Regions from separate parts of the Photobacterium panuliri genome, predicted to be linked through region 1. Evidence: predicted binding sites of a transcription regulator. Region 1 holds the regulator's gene; the other holds the start of a gene.
What was found. The regulator CRP, encoded in region 1, controls carbon source genes, mostly activating them, when cyclic AMP is high. The targets are predictions, from matches to a motif close to TGTGANNNNNNTCACA.
Positions count from the first base shown of each region.

Region 1 (5,773 bases):
GAGCATCCCAACCCGCTGGCTCCCAAGGTGTTTATCAGCGAGCTGATGGTGGGGCAGTTCAGCTCGTTGTTCCAGCAGACGGTACGAGAGCTGGTGGCCCAGATGCCGGAGACGTCCTTGCGTGATCCGGCCTTCCTATATGGCGGACGGCAGTGGGAGCTGGACTTTGCCACTTATGAGTTGCTGCTGGCAGAGAGTGAGTATGGCGGTTGGCTGGCTGCCCATGGCTTTGGCGCCAACCATTTCACGGTGAGCCTCAACCATCTCGAGCAGTTCACTGAGGTACGGGAGGTCAATCACCTGCTACGTCACAATGGCTTTGTGATTAACGAGGCTGGCGGGGATGTAAAGGGCAGTGCCAAGGTGATGCTTGAACAATCGTCCACGATGGCCGACCGGGTCGTGGTTGGGTTCAGTGATGGAACCTATGCTATCCCCGGAGGCTTTTACGAATTTGCCAAGCGTTATCCTGATGAGGATGGTGAGCTGTTCTCTGGTTTTGTCGAGGCATCTGCCGACAAAATTTTCGAGAGTACTCACCAATAGATCACCGTGATTGTCCGCGTTGTTCAGTGGCTGATGTTATCGAGGGGAGGCAGATCATAGCCGTGGCTGCTATGGCGTGGCGGCTCTTGTTGTTCTAGGTAGTGTCTGCTGCCGCTAAAGCCGGTCAATTCGACGGTTGTCGGTAGCGGGGCAATCACGGCAGGGCTAAAAGTGGTATGGTGCGGGGAGAAACGCTCGATATCCATATCTTAATCTCCGGTCAATGTTGTATAAGCGCAAATTCCATATGCGCAATGTAGCACTTGTTGGGCAGGATTCAAGTGAAAAAATAGTGAAAATTATTGCAAACTTATTCGCTATAGCGATTTTTTATTTGCAGCCATAAAAAAAGCCGCTAGTGCGGCTTTTTTCAATTATGGTGGCTATCAGCGTGTACCGTAGACAACGATAGTCTTGCCGTGGGCAGAAATCAGGTTCTGCTCTTCCAGCATCTTGAGGATGCGGCCAACGGTTTCACGCGAGCAGCCAACGATTTGGCCGATTTCCTGACGAGTGATCTTGATCTGCATGCCGTCTGGGTGCGTCATTGCATCCGGTTGCTTGGCAAGGTTCAGCAAGGTTTGTGCGATACGGCCGGTTACATCCAAGAAGGCAAGGTCGCCAACTTTCTGGCTGGTTACCTGCAGGCGACGAGCCATCTGAGCAGACAGGCGCATCAGGATATCCGGATTTACTTGGATTAGCTGGCGGAATTTCTTGAATGAAATTTCAGCAACTTCGCACGGAGTCTTCGCACGTACCCAAGCGGTACGCTCCTGGCCTTCCTCGAACAGACCAAGTTCACCGATAAAGTCGCCCTGGTTTAGGTAAGACAGGATCATTTCTTTGCCTTCTTCATCCTTGATCAGGACGGCAACAGAACCTTTTACAATGTAGTAGAGGGTTTCTGCTTTCTCGCCAGCATGGATCAAAGTACTCTTTGAAGGGTATTTATGAATGTGACAATGGGAAAGAAACCACTCTAGAGTTGGATCTGTTTGAGGTTTACCTGGAACCATATTACTAACTTCCTCTGCGTTTAATGCCCAACAACGACGTCCCTATAATTCAAGGCTGGGCCTCTTGTTCGTCGTTTAGGATATTCAGTCACCTGCCGGGCTGCAAGTCAACTTGAATAATTAGCTCAGAGTTTATCTTTTTTCGGCGCGTATTTCTTGATATTGATCTATCGGAAATGGCCATTTTCTAGTCATAAGTGTGCACATGATCACACAGTTGCCAGATAGTGCCAAAACCCCCTGTTTGTAGTAAGGAGAACACGATGCAATCGCGAGTGAAATGGGTCGAGAATATGACCTTTTTAGGCCAGTCAAATTCGGGCCATAGCGTGGTAATGGACGGTAATGGTGGCGAAAAAGCCCCGAGTCCGATGGAACTGGTATTGATGGCTGCCGGAGGTTGCAGTTCAGTGGATGTGGTGGACGGCCTGAAGTCAGCCGGTCAGAAAATCACGGCGTGCGAGGCGCAGATCAGCTCGGTCCGGCGCGATCAGGCACCCCGCCTGTTCACCACGGTGAACTTGCACTTTGTGGTTACCGGTGTGGGGCTCGACAGTGCCATCGTGGCCGAGACGGTTGCCAATTCGCTGGAGAAGTACTGCTCGGTTTGCCTGATGCTAGGGGAAGGGGTCGAGATGACCCATTCCTACGAGGTTGTCGAGGCGTGATCGCCTGAACGTGGTGGCCTTTGTGCCGCCACGTTGTTTTGCCCAACTGTTGTGTTGCTAGTCCCTTCCTGTGCTCTGGGCGATCGCCCTTATCCCTTGTACTACCCAATCTTTCCTGTATCGATCAGTTTTTGGATCAGCGGCCTCATGATTAACTCCATCGCAAAGCTCATCTTGCCGCCGGGTACCACCAGATTGTTGTGGCGAGACATAAACGAGCCTTGGATCATTGCCAGCAGGTACGGGAAGTCGACGTTTTTGATCCCACGGAAACGGATCACCACGAAGCTCTCGTCGAGGCTCGGAATGGCCTTGGCACTGAACGGGTTGGAGGTATCGACGGTCGGCACCCGTTGGAAATTGATATGGGTGCGCGAGAACTGAGGAGTGATGTAGTTGAGGTAGTCGTCCATCGAGCGGACGATAGATTCCATCACCGCCTCGCGGGAATGGCCACGATCCCGGGTATCACGGACGATTTTCTGAATCCACTCGAGGTTGACGATCGGTACCATGCCGATGAGTAAGTCGACGTGCTGAGCGGCGTTGACATCGCCGTCGACCACCCCGCCGTGGAGCCCTTCGTAGAACAGTACATCGGTATTTTCGGGGAGATCTTGCCAAGGCGTGAAGGTGCCCGGCATCTGGTTATAGGGAACGGCCTCGTCGAAGGTATGCAGGTAGCGGCGGAATTTGCCGCTGCCATCGTTGCCGTACTGTTCGAAGAAGCCGGCCAGCAGCGGAAAGTCATTGGCCTGGGGGCCGAAATAGCTGATATGGCGTCCCTGCTCTTTGGCTTTGCGGATCTCGACGTCCATTTCCGGGCGGGTGAAGCGGTGGAAGCTGTCCCCCTCAAGCCAGGCGGCATTGATACCCATCATGTTGAACATTTTGCGGAAGGCTTCGGAGGTGGTCGAGGTGCCCGCACCGGACGATCCGGTAACTGCAATAATCGGATGTTTTGCAGACATGACAAACCCTGTCGTTAACATTATTGGAAAGAGTTATTAACAGGGCGCGGGGGTTAGGTCAAGCGGAGGCGTCAAAAATGCCAACAGCCTCCGCCCAATTTTCTCATTATGGGAGAGCGCGCTTCAGTGGCCCATTTGATGGCGGAGTTTGATATCTACTGTTTCATGGAGCTCGGAGAAGACAATCACGGCATCGCCGCTGCGGAGCTGGGCCCGGACATGGTCGACCTTTTCCTCGAGGCTGAGCTCGCGCTCGCCGTAGTCGGTTCCCTCGCGCAGGACGAAGTGCTCGATAAGGTTAGTTAGGGTGTCTGGGTCAATATCTTGCCAGGGGATGATCATAGGACGCTACCTAAAGGGGGGAAAGCCGTATCTTGCCGGAAGCCCCGCCTATTGGCAATGCTGTTACTTGCCTGCGCTTGCCATGTCTATCCGCCAGCAGGACTGGGCTAGCGGCGGTTCAGGATTTGGCTGAACCATTCGGGAACAGTCGTTTCCAGCCATAGCGCAGGCTTGTGCCAACTGCCAGACACAAAACCGACATGGCCGCCGTTGTCGACCAGATCATAGTGGATGTGCGGCGGAAGGGGATGAGACGGGATCACAGCCCCTGTCATGAACGGGTCATCCTTGGCATGGATAACCCGCAGCGGGGTTGTGATCTCTGTAAGCCGCGCTAACCCGCTGCAGCGCCGATAGTAGTCATTGGCACCGTCAAAGCCGTGCAGCGGCGCGGTAACCTGTTCGTCGAACTGCCACAGGGTGCGAATGTGCCTTGCTTGCTCCTGACCGAGGGGCATAGCTTCGGGCTGGGTGCTAATCTTGCGGTCGAGGGTACGTTTCATCGAGCTAAGCAGGTATAGCTGGTAGATCTTGGAGAACCCCTGCTGGATCCGCGTCGAGCAGGCAGCGAGATCAAGCGGTGGCGAGATCACCTGTGCGGCGAGGAGATCACTCTGCTCTTGGGACTCAGCCAGATAGTTGACCAGCATGTTGCCCCCGAGCGAAACGCCCACCGCCATGAAAGGCTGGGTCGGGAGTTGCTGGCGCAGCCACCGGAGAAAAAAGCGGGCGTCGTCGGTCTCGCCGGAATGGTAGCTCCTAGGAAGGCGGTTGATTTCGCCACTGCAGCCGCGGAAATGCATCATCACCCCGAGCCAGCCCTGTTGAGCGGCAGCATGGAGCAGGCCGTTGGCATAGGGGCTGTGAAAGCTGCCCTCGAGGCCGTGGAACAGGATCATGACCGGTTGGTTCTGGTGGCAGCTGTCAGGCTGTGCGGTCCAGGCTAAATCCAGGAAGTCACCGTCTGGCGTATCAAGGCGTTGGGTGATGGGCTCGAACAACGGTGAGCGGCGCATGAATCGGGGCAACAGGGTCTGGAGGTGGGCGTTGCGTAATCCGAGGGCCGGTTTGAACGGGGTCATAGTCGCTCCTGAGCTTGCAGTGATGGCATCAGGCTAGCAGGGAATGCCAGCAGGCGGCAATAGTTTGACAGGTTGCGGGGATGCCGGGTGGTGCTGAGTGCCATGGGGGAGAGGGCATCAATCAGCGATTGCTGCTGTTCTTGCTCGAGCTGGAGCTCTTCGTCGAGCAGCGAGCGGTACAGCTCTTTGCTCAGGCTGGGTTTGAGTTGCCGTCGCCGGGTACGGTGGGCTTGCAGGGATGGTTCGCTGGCGGACAGGGCGGCAAGCAGTACCGATATTTCCTGTGTCGACAGGGCCAGCGATTGGGTATCGAGCCAGTGCAGGAGCAGGGCGAGGTTGACGTTGCCATGGTATTGGTCTTGCAAGACGAGGCAGGCATGCTCGACACCAGGGCGGCGGTAGTGGTCAATGGCAAATTGCCAGAAGCGCGAAGGATCCAATCGCTCTATCGGCATGGTGCTGTCTCCCAGAAAAAAGGGGGATGACACTGTCATCCCCCTTAGGTTGTGCGGTTACTGTTGGTTGAATTCGGCTTCCATCGCCTCGAGCTGCTCTTGCAGATCCATCCATTCCATCTCAACGTCTTCGAGCTGGGATTTGGATTCTGCCTGGCGCTGCAGTTGCTCGGTCAGCTGGGCTTTGTTGTCGGCTTCGTAGATGGTCGCATCCGCGAGACGCGCCTCGGCATCCGCTAGGGTTGCGCTGAGTTTTTCCATCTGCTTGTCGAGCTTGTCGACTTGCTTACGCAGCGGGGCCGTCAGCTTGCGGAATTCGGCCTCCAGACGCTTTTGCTCCTTGCGGGAGGCCGCGCTGTTGTCCTTGTTGCTCTCTGGCTTGGCAGCCTGCTGCTCGCGTCGTTCGTTGCGCTGCTGCTCGGTCAGCCATTTATGGTAATCGTTGAGATCGCCATCGAATGGCACGACTTGACGGTCGTGGACCAGATAGAGGTCATCGGTGGTTGCACGGAGCAGGAAGCGGTCGTGGCTGACAATGACCATTGCTCCCTCGAAAGACTGCAGGGCCAGGGTCAGGGCCTGACGCATATCCAGATCAAGGTGGTTGGTTGGTTCATCGAGTAGCAACAGGTTCGGGCGTTGCCATACGATCAAGGCCAGTACCAGGCGGGCTTTCTCGCCGCCGGAGAA
Region 1 is NZ_CP197192.1:132,942-138,714, reverse strand. It holds gene ACSF8X_RS00755 (DUF1338 domain-containing protein) at 1-546, shown strand, start outside; gene ACSF8X_RS00750 (hypothetical protein) at 570-752, opposite strand; gene crp (cAMP-activated global transcriptional regulator CRP) at 933-1,565, opposite strand; gene ACSF8X_RS00740 (OsmC family protein) at 1,829-2,233, shown strand; gene ACSF8X_RS00735 (phosphoribulokinase) at 2,335-3,204, opposite strand; gene ACSF8X_RS00730 (YheU family protein) at 3,328-3,546, opposite strand; gene ACSF8X_RS00725 (hydrolase) at 3,654-4,628, opposite strand; gene ACSF8X_RS00720 (TIGR02444 family protein) at 4,625-5,116, opposite strand; gene ACSF8X_RS00715 (ABC transporter ATP-binding protein) at 5,141-5,773, opposite strand, start outside.

Region 2 (5,773 bases), on a different replicon from region 1:
GCTTTCTATTGCGCCTACCAAATCGGCAAAGCAGAAGTGAGTCGGGTCAAGCTTGAGCTGGCCTTGTTCGATCTTTGAAAAATCGAGGATGTCATTGAGCAGCGACATCATGTGCTTGCCTGAATCCATCAAGGTGGTGAGGTGCTGCTGTTGTTTGTTGTCGAGTTCGGTTTTGAGTAGAAGCTGGGATAAGCCGAGCATCCCGTTCATCGGGGTGCGAATTTCATGGGACAAGTTGGCCAAGAAGGCGGATTTTGCACGGTCCGCGGCTTCTGCTTTGTTGAGCGCCTGATTGAGGCGCTGGGTATCGTAGGCGATCTTGTCAGCGCCTTGGTTCAGGGCATCATTGAGAACCTGAAATTCATGTGGCCCTTGGAAATTTTCATTGCGCTTGAAGTTGCCCAGTTTGAACTGGGCGGCAAAGCGTGACAGTTTGGCCAGGGGGGAGGTCAACCGACGTGACAGTACCAGAGAGAGCGCACAGACCACGGCGGCGGTGAGCCCCAGAACCAGCAGGAAATAGTGCTGCAGGTATTCAATCGTAGCTGTTAGGGCATGCTTGGGCGTCAGGATGGCCAGTTGCCACTGGGGCATATCCGGATGGTGGTTGGCAAGCGGCACGATAGTGGCGACGATTTGGTTGGCGTTGCTATCTTCGAAGTGGAGCAGGGCATCATCGGTGATATTTTGTTGCAGCTGGCGGTAGAACGCTTGGAATGTTTGGAAAATCGGTTGCGGTTGGCCTTGGTGTCGCCCTGCCAAAATAACCTGTGCCTGTTGGTTGATTAGCATGATGTAGTCGGAACTGCCGATTTGCTCGCCTAGGAAGGTAAGTTGGTTGTTGAGCTCATTGAGCTGATAGCGAATAAGTAGGTAATGCTCGTGGGTATCGGTAATGCGATGCTCATGGGCCACCCGGGTAATCATGTAGATGTGGGCTTGATTACCGTGGTATTGAGGCTGGGAGGATAGCACCAACTTCTGCTGGTCTGTCAGCATCGAGAGCTGCTGGCGAATTTGGGTGAATCCGGCCTGCGCCAACAGGCTGGGTAGCTGACGGCTTGCCTCGGGAAAGGTGGTATCATCATTGGAACTTGCCACGATTTGGAACACTGGATTTACAGAATTCGTTGTGTCCAGTTTGAGTAGGTCAATTTGTGCAAACCCTGGGTCAACGGCTACCAGTTCTCGGAGGTAACGGGTGATCAGCTCGGAGCCATCCGCATGGAGGGTGGGGGCAAGTTCGAAAACCGGCGATTTTGCCAGTTTTTCAATGCTGAGAAAGCGCTGGGTGAGGATATCATCAAGATTATGCGCTGCAAGCTCTGCTCTAGCGGTCAGTCCCTTTGCGATTTGTGCCGTGGCGACATCCGTGAGCTTATTGCTACTTAGCCAGGTAAACAATAATGCTGGCGCAATGCCGATAAATAACATGCTGCCAAGCAGGATGGGTTTTATTCGATGTGGAAAAAATCTCAAGAAAATACTCCCAAAGTCCGTTTGAGCCCTACAGGCCAGCACGCCTTGCTGGGTAACAATGTGCTTTGCGGGGGAGGGTCAATATAACCGAAAACCGCCTATCCCATTTGCAGCTGCACGTTGCCGAGGGTAATAGCCATTTTGGTATAAGATGCAAGGGGTATCAATGGTAGGTATAGGCAGATAGGGAGAAATTCGATCTCCCTATCATAAAAAAGCCCCACTCTCAGCGAGTGCATGATGCAATGAGAATGGGGTGAATGTGTTTCACGTTGTTATGTGTAGCCGTCGTGTGGTGTTCAGCTCAGTAATTGCTCTAGGGTCAGAGGAGCATTGACCAGTCCGATCTGCTGGGCAGGAGTTAGGCCATTTTTTTCCTGATGGCACAAATTGTGCCAAGCCCGGTAAATATCCAGCAGCGGCATCAGTCCTCCTGGGCGTAATTTGCGCCTAGGCTCATTGACTAGTTGGCTGAACTGATCATGAAAACGCTGCTGGTAGCGGCGCACGGTATCGTGACTGGCGTGCTCAAGCCATTTTGTCTCATTGCCTTTTTCGCCGCCCAAATGGCAGATCCCCTTGCTTAACTCACCATCGCGGGTAAACGCCCAGCGATCGCGCCACCATCCCATCATCACGATATCGACTTTGTTGGCCGGCTGCCCATGCTGCCAGCCAGCATCGGCTTCGACATAAACCGGATGCAGGGTACGTGCCTTGATGCGATCGGTGAAAATCGAGATGCAGGCCGAACGCAACAGCGGTTCCTGCGGCATAAAGATCGACAGGGTCTCATTGTCGGTCAGCATTTCCCGCAGATACAGGTAGTGGGCATACACGGTATATTGCGGGCGGATCAGGCAGCCTTTGGCCGGGTAGTTGATTCGCGGCAGGCTGGTGAGCGGGTTTTCGAGGTTGGGCCGCGACATCACAGCACGGTAAGTGCCGTCGATACGGGCCAGCAGCCCCTGTGGTTGGCTGGGTGGCACCTCGATGATTTGAGCCGGTGGATGTGCCATAAACCGGGTGCCAGTCTGGTAAGGATCATGCTGCTCGCTGAGGGTTTCGGCGTCGGATGACTGATAGTTGGTATCTTGCGCCAGCACATAGCCCGAAAAAGCCTCGCAACTGGCAATCCAGTTTACCCCGTTTTCGCTTTGGGGCTGAAGAACGCGGATGTTGGAAGCCAGAGACAGCTGTTTGCTGTGTTTGCACAGACGAGCATCGAACATCGCCAGCTGGCGACGGCAACGGCTGGCAATATGTGATAGCTGATCGTAGAACGACTTGGGGTTCATCTTCAGGCGGCGGCAGATATCACGTACCGAGTAACCGGTGAACAGCATCGCCAATAACTTTTGCTGTAGGGTATTTTTGGTGTTGAAGCCTGACCAGCGGTCGACAAATGTCGTCTGGCATGATTTGCAACGATAGCGCTGCCTGTCGCCGCTAAAGCCAAAGGCATGGTAGTGCTGGCGATGGGTAAGCACCGGCAATGTGATATTTTCGCAATCAGGATTAGTGCATGCCGGCAGGCCGCATGTCTGTTGTTGCCGGAGGCGGCGAACTTCCTGCATTACGTCTTGGTTGTTGATCAACGGGGGAAATGCCCCGCATTCGCGGCAGACCAATAGCGGTTTGTTCGGGTTGTTACGCTGAAGAACGTAATGGTTGGGATCGGTTGACCCAAAATTAACACAGCCTACTGTTTTGCAGTGGTTTAATTGCTGGTTGTTAGCGGCTTCAGGCAATAAGGATACGTCATTGTCTGTTCGGTCTGTATTTATCATATCAGCCTAACCTTAATCCGTGGTGTGAAGCAAAAGAATGCGCGCGAGTAGAGGGGGCTGGCCTGTACGAGAGGGTGGTATAGGGAGGTAGATTGTCCGCCCCCCTATACCATTAGCGCTGCACATGCTAATTCGGGTTTGTTTACTGGGCATGCGAGCATGACCAATCAAATTGTGTAAGACGCCACATTTTACATAATATTGAGCCGTAAACAGTCATTGAAATAGCGTTATACAGACTAATTGTCCGTCATACCAATATTGGTGTGAATATTGGTATGACGCCCGGTCGGGTGACGAGCTCCGGGGGAAAAAGGTGGCCGATGCATCGGGGGGCATCGACCACCGTAGTGCTCTTTGATAGCAGTGAACGTGATGGTTCAGCGCTTATAGCTTAATTGCTGTTTCCAGAGCGACGTCCATCATCTGGCCGAATGATTTCTGGCGATCTTCTGCGCTAAGCTTCTCGCCGCGCTTGATGTGGTCAGAAACAGTCAGGATAGTCAGTGCTTTGGCACCCAGCTCAGCGGCAACACCGTAGATACCCGCAGCTTCCATATCCACGCCAAGAATACCTAGTTTTTCCATCTTGTCGAAGAGGTCAGCTTCTGGGCTGTAGAATAGGTCTGCAGAGAAAACGTTACCAACACGGACCGGTACGTTTTGGGCACGGGCTTCGCCAACGGCCGTTTCTAGTAGACCGAAATCAGCAATCGCAGCGAAATCATGGTCGCTAAAGCGAATACGGTTGACTTTAGAATCGGTAGACGCACCCATACCGATGATCACATCCATCAGTTTTACGTCATCGTGAACGGCGCCGCAGCTACCGATACGGATGATGTTCTTCACACCGAAGTCTTTGATTAGCTCGTGGACATAGATTGAGCATGATGGGATGCCCATGCCATGACCCATGACTGAAACCGGCTTGCCTTTGTAAGTGCCAGTGTAACCGAACATATTGCGTACATCACAAACCAGCTTAACGTCGTCAAGGTAGGTTTCGGCGATGAATTTTGCGCGTAGCGGGTCGCCTGGCATCAGGACTGTTTGTGCAAAATCACCGAGTTCAGCATTGATGTGTGGGGTAGCCATAGTTCACTCCAGTTTCGTTCTGTTTGTTGTCGGCAGCATGTTGTAATGTCCATCGTTTACCTAAGGTAGATGGTTTGCCCACTCACATTCGTCTTCCCGGTATTGCTGTCCGGGGGAGCCGTGGTGGAGCTTGAATGACCGGAAGTCATTGCTGCCTTGGTGATAAGAAGTGTAAGCAAGGGGAGGCTTTTGTCTTGAGATCTCACTCACATTTTCCCGACCACTTATAGAAAAATAGCCCAGTGATTACCTCACCTGTTGAAAAGGGGAAGGGGATCGTTTGCGTGATAGGTATTTTTCTAAAAAAGAAATATGCGATTTCCTTATTATTTATCCTTTTATTTCATGTATTTATTTTGTTTTTGTGATGTTTTTTTCAAAATGAATCGCTATGCAAGAAAATTTGTTTTGATGTGATATTGAAATGGATTTCATTATGCCAAGTGGCTGAGATGGGGCAGATTTGCCACATGACTCATGGAGTGCTAGCGGGAGGACGGTGAAAGATGGTTCTGCCATTCTTGATGGTTTCCTGTATTTGGATTTCTCGTAGTTTCCCCGGAGGTACAGAGAGTGGGTTGCCGGAGAGGATCACGGCATCGGCCACTTTGCCCGGTGTCAGGGTACCTTTGCGGTCCTCCTCAAATATCATGTAGGCCGGCTCTATGGTCATGGATCGCAGGGCTTGAGCGGGTGTCGTGCGAAGCTGGCTGCCAAGGATTTCGTTTTGCTGGGTATGGCGGGTGACCGCGCTCCAGAGAATGAACAGGGTATCAGGGGGGTGGCTTAGCTGGTGGCAAAGGTTACTGGCGGCAACCTCTTCTTGGAGCGCGACGGGCACCGGGCTTTGTCCGTCGGCGCGTGATTTGCCCAGCAGGCGGATGTCCGTTTTTCCTTCTTGGTAAATATTGCTGGTATCAAAACAGGCGACTACCCCCAGCTTTCGGTATTGTGAGAGCTGATTGATTCGCATAAAGCGCGACAACAATATGGTATGGCGCTTGTCTTGGCCTGCGTTGATTTTCAATTCATAGGCTGCCTGAATGAATGCATCGATGGCGGCATCGCCGCTGGCCTCGACGAAGACCTGTAAGTCTTTACTGACGGCATCGCGGTATTGGCTGAGAAACGCCCTGAATGGGACTAAGGGCTCTCCCTTCCAGCCGGTGTAGGGCAAAGAGGAGAGATCGTTATAGCTATAGGCCATCCAGGCACCAAATTTTGACAGCGGGTTGTCGAGGCGAAATTGCACGCCGGTGATTTTAAGGTGCTGTTGGTATTTGCCGATATCGTCGCCGTGATCTTCAAGTATTTGTTGGATCTCCGGGTATACAGGGATGACAACCACATCGATAAGAAGTGGCCGGCGCTCGGCGTGAGACTGCAAGTTAGCGATGGATTCGGCG
Region 2 is NZ_CP197193.1:7,303-13,075, forward strand. It holds gene ACSF8X_RS16215 (ATP-binding protein) at 1-1,479, opposite strand, end outside; gene ACSF8X_RS16220 (lactate dehydrogenase) at 1,779-3,269, opposite strand; gene deoD (purine-nucleoside phosphorylase) at 3,657-4,367, opposite strand; gene ACSF8X_RS16230 (amidohydrolase family protein) at 4,843-5,773, opposite strand, start outside.
Region 2: deoD (purine-nucleoside phosphorylase) is a predicted target of CRP. The motif match lies at 4,563-4,578, and genes of this name have one in related genera.